Pseudolabrys taiwanensis: one gene and its partner. The protein of the gene in region 2 binds, or shares a complex with, the protein of the main gene of each other region. Links are inferred from orthologs where the notes say so. Each region holds a gene or a part of one and is shown on either strand. Other genes may lie near its edges. The genes, in order: rpsG and tig.

Evidence for each region.
Region 1: the proteins of tig (region 2) and rpsG are in contact, whole or in part, in a crystal structure (PDB 3GTY), measured with the Thermotoga maritima proteins. The link is inferred for Pseudolabrys taiwanensis from one-to-one orthologs. Residues at the interface, in WP_004081061.1 of Thermotoga maritima: Glu122, Val124, Val129, Leu130, Tyr133, Glu188, Gly259, Ile262, Tyr263, Glu266, Ser270, Glu273, Gln274, Glu277, Arg308, Gln311, Ile312, Ser315, Tyr316, Glu325, Arg329, Arg336, Leu363, Phe366, Trp367, Arg373, Leu377, Arg381, Leu384, Glu387; in WP_004081843.1 of Thermotoga maritima: Lys34, Lys52, Lys55, Glu59, Arg62, Gln63, Glu66, Asn67, Lys69, Val71, Arg95, Ala109, Lys110, Lys111, Gly112, Arg113, Pro114, Glu117, Glu121, Ile124, Ala125, Tyr127, Asn128, Asn129, Thr130, Gly131, Lys135, Asp139, Arg142, Met143.

Annotation. Positions count from the first base shown.
Region 1 is NZ_CP031417.1:643,717-646,878, reverse strand. What follows is about bases 240-3,085. They hold rpsG (30S ribosomal protein S7), read right to left. Parts: upstream 1,975-3,085; coding sequence 1,504-1,974; downstream 240-1,503. Other genes in these bases: DW352_RS02925 (alpha-amylase family glycosyl hydrolase), read right to left, coding at 2,860-3,085; rpsL (30S ribosomal protein S12), read right to left, coding at 1,986-2,357; fusA (elongation factor G), read right to left, coding at 240-1,473. Also shown: more of fusA, read right to left, coding at 1-239; more of DW352_RS02925, read right to left, coding at 3,086-3,162.
Region 2 is NZ_CP031417.1:1,345,567-1,348,779, reverse strand. Bases 183-3,079 are described here. They hold tig (trigger factor), read left to right. Parts: upstream 183-901; coding sequence 902-2,257; downstream 2,258-3,079. Other genes in these bases: clpP (ATP-dependent Clp endopeptidase proteolytic subunit ClpP), read left to right, coding at 2,365-2,997; DW352_RS06460 (NAD(P)H-hydrate dehydratase), read left to right, coding at 183-543. In the rest of the region: more of DW352_RS06460, read left to right, coding at 1-182. UniProt on the Bacillus subtilis protein: Involved in protein export. Acts as a chaperone by maintaining the newly synthesized protein in an open conformation. Functions as a peptidyl-prolyl cis-trans isomerase.

The DNA of each region.
Region 1 (3,162 bases), 700 kb from region 2 along the record:
GGCCGACTTGGTGATCTTCTCGCGGAACGCCACCTGCGGCGCGCCGATGTTGGCGTCGACCTTGTAGGTACGCTTCAGGATGTCGACTTTGATGTCGAGATGCAGTTCGCCCATGCCCTTGAGAATGGTCTGGCCGCTCTCGGCGTCGGTCGACACACGGAAGGACGGATCCTCCGCGGCGAGCTTCGCCAGCGCAACGCCCAGCTTCTCCTGGTCGGCCTTCGACTTCGGCTCGATCGCGAGCTCGATGACCGGCTCCGGGAATTCCATCTTCTCGAGGATCACCGGGTGATCCGGATCGCACAAAGTGTCGCCGGTCCGCGTTTCCTTCAGCCCCGCCAGCGCGACGATGTCGCCGGCATAGGCTTCCTTGATGTCTTCGCGGTTGTTCGCATGCATCAGGAGCATGCGGCCGATACGTTCCTTGCGCTCCTTCGTCGAGTTGATCACGCCGGTGCCGCTCGACAGAACGCCGGAGTAGATGCGGCAGAAAGTGATGGTGCCGACGAAGGGGTCGTCCATGATCTTGAAGGCGAGCAGCGACAGCGGCGCGTCATCCTTCGGCTCGCGGCTCGTCTCTTCGTTGTTCTTGTCCGGGTCGATGCCCTTGATCGCCGGCACGTCGAGCGGCGACGGCAGATAGTCGACGACCGCGTCGAGCAGCGGCTGCACGCCCTTGTTCTTGAAGGCCGAGCCGCACAGCACGGGATAGAAAGCGCCGGTGAGCACGGCCTTACGGATGAGACGCTTCAGCGTCGCCTCGTCCGGCTCCTTGCCATCGAGGAACGCGGTCAGCGCATCGTCGTCGAGCTCGACAGCGGCTTCGACGAGCTTCTCGCGATATTCCTTCGCCTTGTCGGCGAGATCGGCCGGAATGTCGACGGTCTCGAACTTGGCGCCGAGCGCCTCGTTGTTCCAGACATACGCCTTCATGATCACCAGATCGACCATGCCGGTGAAGTTGTTTTCCGCGCCGATCGGCAGCTGGATCGCGACGGGCTTGGCACCCAGACGATCAACGATGTCGTCCAGGCACTTGAAGAAGTCGGCGCCCGTCTTGTCCATCTTGTTGGCGAACACGATGCGCGGCACGCGGTACTTGTCGCCCTGGCGCCAGACGGTCTCGGTCTGCGGTTCGACGCCCTGGTTGCCGTCGAGCACGACGACGGCGCCGTCGAGCACGCGCAGCGAGCGCTCGACTTCAATGGTGAAGTCGACGTGGCCGGGGGTGTCGATGATGTTCAGGCGCTTGCCGTTCCAGAACGCGGTCGTCGCGGCCGACGTAATGGTGATGCCGCGCTCCTGCTCCTGCTCCATCCAATCCATCGTCGCGGCGCCTTCATGCACCTCGCCGATCTTGTGGGACTTGCCGGTGTAATAGAGAATCCGCTCGGTCGTCGTCGTCTTGCCCGCATCGATGTGGGCCATGATGCCGAAGTTGCGGTAGTTCTCAATTGCGTGAGCGCGAGCCATACTGGTCGTTCCTGAATTCGTTCGCCGCCGTTACCAGCGGTAGTGCGAGAACGCGCGGTTGGCTTCCGCCATCTTGTGCGTGTCTTCGCGCTTCTTGACGGCATTGCCGCGATTGTTCGACGCATCGAGCAGCTCGGCCGAGAGACGCTCGGTCATGGTGCGCTCGTTGCGGTCGCGGGCCGCGTTGATGATCCAGCGGATGCCGAGAGCCTGACGACGGGTCGTGCGGACTTCGACCGGAACCTGATAGGTGGCGCCGCCGACGCGCCGCGAACGCACCTCGATCGAGGGCATCACGTTGTCGAGCGCCTGCTGGAAGACGTTGATCGGGTTCTGCTTGGTCTTGTTCTCGATGGTCTCGAGCGCACCGTAGACGATGCCTTCCGCGACGGACTTCTTGCCGTCGTACATGATGGCATTCATGAACTTCGATACGACGATGTTGCCGAACTTCGGGTCCGGAATGATCTCGCGCTTCTCTGCAGCGTGACGACGGGACATGACGCTTATCCTTACTTCGGACGCTTCGCGCCGTACTTCGAACGGCGCTGCTTACGGTTCTTGACGCCCTGCGTGTCGAGCACGCCGCGCAGGATGTGGTAACGCACGCCCGGCAAGTCCTTCACGCGGCCGCCGCGGATCATGACCACCGAGTGCTCCTGAAGGTTATGACCTTCGCCCGGGATGTAGCCGATGACTTCGAAGCCATTCGTCAGACGCACCTTGGCGACCTTACGAAGCGCCGAGTTCGGCTTCTTCGGCGTGGTCGTGTAGACGCGCGTGCAGACGCCGCGCTTCTGCGGGCTCGCCTGCAGCGCGGGCACCTTGTTACGCGCCTTGAGCGGGTGCCGCGGCTTCGCAATCAGCTGGTTAATCGTCGGCATCGTAAAGCCTTCGCTACCTCGTGTGGGCCTGAAAGCCCGGACTGTCGGGCTTGCGCCCGGCTCATTCGCGGGCAAGCCCGCCAGTTCATTCGTTGGGCGTGGAGCCCGGCATCGTTTGCGCGGTCACGCCCGCGCGCGTTCGCGCACCGTCTCCGGCACGCAAAACGGAAACGCGCCATCCGCGTTCGCGCGGCGGGCGCTTTTCCGTGTGTGACGGCCCCGGCGCGGTTAAGCACCCTGGCCCATCAATCCAAACCTGACATCGGCTGTCAGAGGCAGCGTTTGAGCTTCATTGGTCGAGGCGTAGTGCCCAGCGCGAAGCCTTCAAGAAATTTCAGCGTTTCCAGAAGGTTGGCCGGGCGGCCGTTCCGAACAAGCGAAGCTCACCGCCTGCCGTAAAGTGTGGCGTATGTATCGGTGAGAATCGGCCAAGTCAAGGCGAAAGCGCGCGAAACATCGCGGTTTTGGCCACCTCGGCGCCACCGCGCCGGGCATTGGCGGCCTACCCGACCACCACCGCCTCGTCGCCGTGAAGCGTCAGGTGGCGATCGCAGCGCTCGCCCTCTCGACCGCTCGTCGACGATATAAGCACTTTTTGGCCCAATACAGCCTCCGGTACAGCGATTGCCACAGAATTTGGGCTCATATTCACCGCCACCAGCACCCGATCATCGTCAGTCTCCCGCAGGTAGGCCAGTGACCCAGCCGTGGCCTCCAGCGGCCGGTAACCACCCTGCGTCAGAGCCGGGCGACTGCGACGCAACATAATGAGTCGGCGGTAAAGGCTCAGCAGCGAATCCGAGTC
Region 2 (3,213 bases):
GCCGCGCTGGCGAGCGAGGCGGCGGTGGTGCTGGACGCCGACGCGCTCACCAGCTTCGCCGACAGTGCCGACGACCTGTTTTCGGCCATCGGCAAGCGCGCCGGGCGAGCCGTCATCCTGACGCCACATAGCGGTGAATTTGATAGGTTATTTAAAGAGATAAAGAAAAATCTGAAAGTTATAGGTAAACTTGATCAAGCGCGTGCGGCGGCGCGCCTGAGTGGCGCTGTTGTCTTGTTCAAGGGCGCCGACACGGTGGTCGCCGCGCCGGATGGGCGCACGTCCATCGCCGACAACGCGCCGCCTTATCTGGCGACGGCCGGCGCCGGCGACGTCCTGGCGGGGATGATTGCCGGGCTGCTCGCCCAGCACATGCCGGCTTTCGAGGCCGCCAGCGCGGCCGTCTGGCTGCATGGCGAGGCGGCGGCCGCGTTCGGTCCGGGGCTGATTTCCGAAGACCTGCCGGACGCGTTACCGGCCGTTTACCGGCGGCTGTTCGCCGCCCTCGGGGCCGCGTCCCCCGGTCCGCGCAAAACCTTGTGACGCGGCGAAAAGACCCCAAATTTTTGCTGCAGGCCGAACCCTCCATGATATAAGCCGCGCCGCTCGTTCGAGGCGGCCGCTGCGGCTTGCCTTGTCGGGTATCGGCGCGTTAAGCCCTGCCGATTGCGGCGCAGGATGTTTTCCTGCGGTGCCCTTTGCGGGCGTGGCGGAATTGGTAGACGCGCGGGATTTAGGTTCCCGTGTCGCAAGACGTGGGGGTTCGAGCCCCTCCGCCCGCACCAGGCCAAGGGCTCGTAATGACGTTCGCGGGCGTTGGTCCCGTATTCCGACACGAGTGGCGCGTGCGGCTTAATGGTGAGCCGATGCGACGCGAGTGCAAGCAGAGAAAAGTGTGGTCATGCAGGTTACCGAAACGCTCTCCGACGGTCTCAAGCGCGAATACAAGGTGGTCGTTCCGGCCTCCGAGCTCGACGCAAAGGTCAACGCCCGGTTGGATGAGCTGAAAGCGCGCGTCCAGATTCCCGGCTTCCGTCCGGGCAAGGTGCCGGTGTCTCACCTCAAGCGCCTCTACGGCCGCGCCACCATGGCCGAGGTGATCGAGAACGCCGTCCGCGAGGCCAACAACCAGATCGTGTCCGAGCGCGGCTACAAGCTCGCTGCCGACCCGAAGGTGACATTGCCGACGGAAGAGGGCGCCGTTCAGAGCCTGATCGATGGCAAGAGCGACCTCGACTACACGATGGCGATCGAAATCGTGCCGCCGATCACGCTCGGCGATTTCAAGACCATCAAGCTCACCAAGCTGACCAGCGACGTCACCGACGAAGAAGTCGATACCGCTCTGCAGCGCATCGTCGATCAGAACAGGCCGTTCGCGCCGAAGGCGGAAGGCGAGAAGGCCGCGCAGGGCGACCGCGTGGTGATCTCCTACGCCGGCTCGATCAACGGCGAGGCCTTCGAAGGCGGCACGTCGGACGAGGCGCCGGTGCTGATCGGCTCCAACACCTTCATCCCGGGCTTCGAGGAAGGGCTTGTCGGCATCGCCAATGGCGAGACGCGCACGCTCAAGGTCAAATTCCCCGAGCACTATCAGGCCGAGCACCTTGCCGGTAAGGACGCCGAGTTCGTCGTCACTGCCAAGGCGATCGAGACCCCCGGTGCGGTCGAGCTCAACGACGATTTCGCCAAGACGCTCGGCCTCGAATCGATCGCCAAGCTGCGCGAAGTGGTCAAGGAAAGCCTCGGGCGCGAGCACAGCGGCATGAGCCGGCAGAAGCTCAAGCGCGGGCTGCTCGACCAGCTCGACAAGATGCACAAGTTCGATCCGCCGCCGTCGCTGGTGGAGGAGGAGTTCAACCGCGTCTGGAAGTCCGTGCTCCAGGAGATGGAGACCGAGAAGAAGACGTTCGAAGACGAGAACACCACCGAAGAGAAGGCCAAGGCCGAGTATCAGGCCATTGCCGAGCGCCGCGTGCGCCTGGGTCTCGTTCTTGCGGAGATCGGCGAGAAGAACAATATCACCGTCACTGACGAGGAATTGAACCGCGCCGTGATGGAGCGCGTGCGTCAATTCCCGGGTCAGGAGCAGCGCGTCTACGAATATTTCCGCAAGACCCCGGAAGCCGTCGCCGGTTTGCGGGCGCCGATTTTCGAGGAGAAGGTGGTCGACTTCCTGCTGGAGCTCGCCAGCGTCACCGAAAACAAGGTGTCGCGCGAGGAGCTTTACAAGGAAGACGAGGCGGCTGCCGCTTAAGGGGGCGTACACCTTGCGGTAAGGCAGGGGCGCAAATAGATCATCGCCGCGCGGCCGGAAGGCTAAGCTCGTTCTAGCCTTCCGTGATTCGCGTCTAAGGAGCCGGTATGAAAGACCCCGTCGAAACTTATATGAACCTCGTCCCCATGGTGGTCGAGCAGACCAACCGGGGCGAGCGCGCCTACGACATTTTTTCGCGGCTCCTGAAGGAACGCATCATCTTCATCACCGGACCGATCGAAGATGGCATGTCGACCTTGGTGGTGGCGCAGCTTCTCTTCCTGGAAGCTGAGAACCCCAAGAAGGAAATTTCGATGTACATCAACTCGCCCGGCGGGGTGGTGACGTCGGGCATGGCGATCTACGACACCATGCAATTCATTCGTCCGGTCGTGTCGACGCTGTGCATCGGTCAGGCCGCTTCGATGGGCTCGCTGTTGCTCGCGGCCGGCGCCAAGGACATGCGCTTTGCCTTGCCGAACGCACGTATCATGGTGCACCAGCCGTCCGGCGGCTTCCAGGGCCAGGCGACCGACATCATGCTGCACGCGCAGGAAATTCTGAACCTGAAGAAGCGGCTGAACGAGATCTATGTCCACCACACCGGACAGTCGCTGAAGAAGATCGAAGACGCGCTCGAGCGTGATTATTTTCTCACGGCCGAGGCGGCTCGGGACTTCGGACTGGTCGATAAAGTGATCGACAAGCGGCCGGAAGAGATGATGGGCAAGTCCGTCTGAGGGGTCTCGGACGGTTCCCGTCAGGCGGCGAAGGTGCGAAAATCGCCTTCGTTGCCTCGGCAATACCGCTTTTGCACGCTGAAATGCGACGTTATCGTTAATCGATTCTTGATTATCACGTCGTTAGCATGCTTCGCTTAGGGTTGGGGGATTGGGCGTGCGGGCCCGTCCAGGTACCTGGGCCGCCGTGTCGGAGTTCCGGCGCGAAATTTGCTT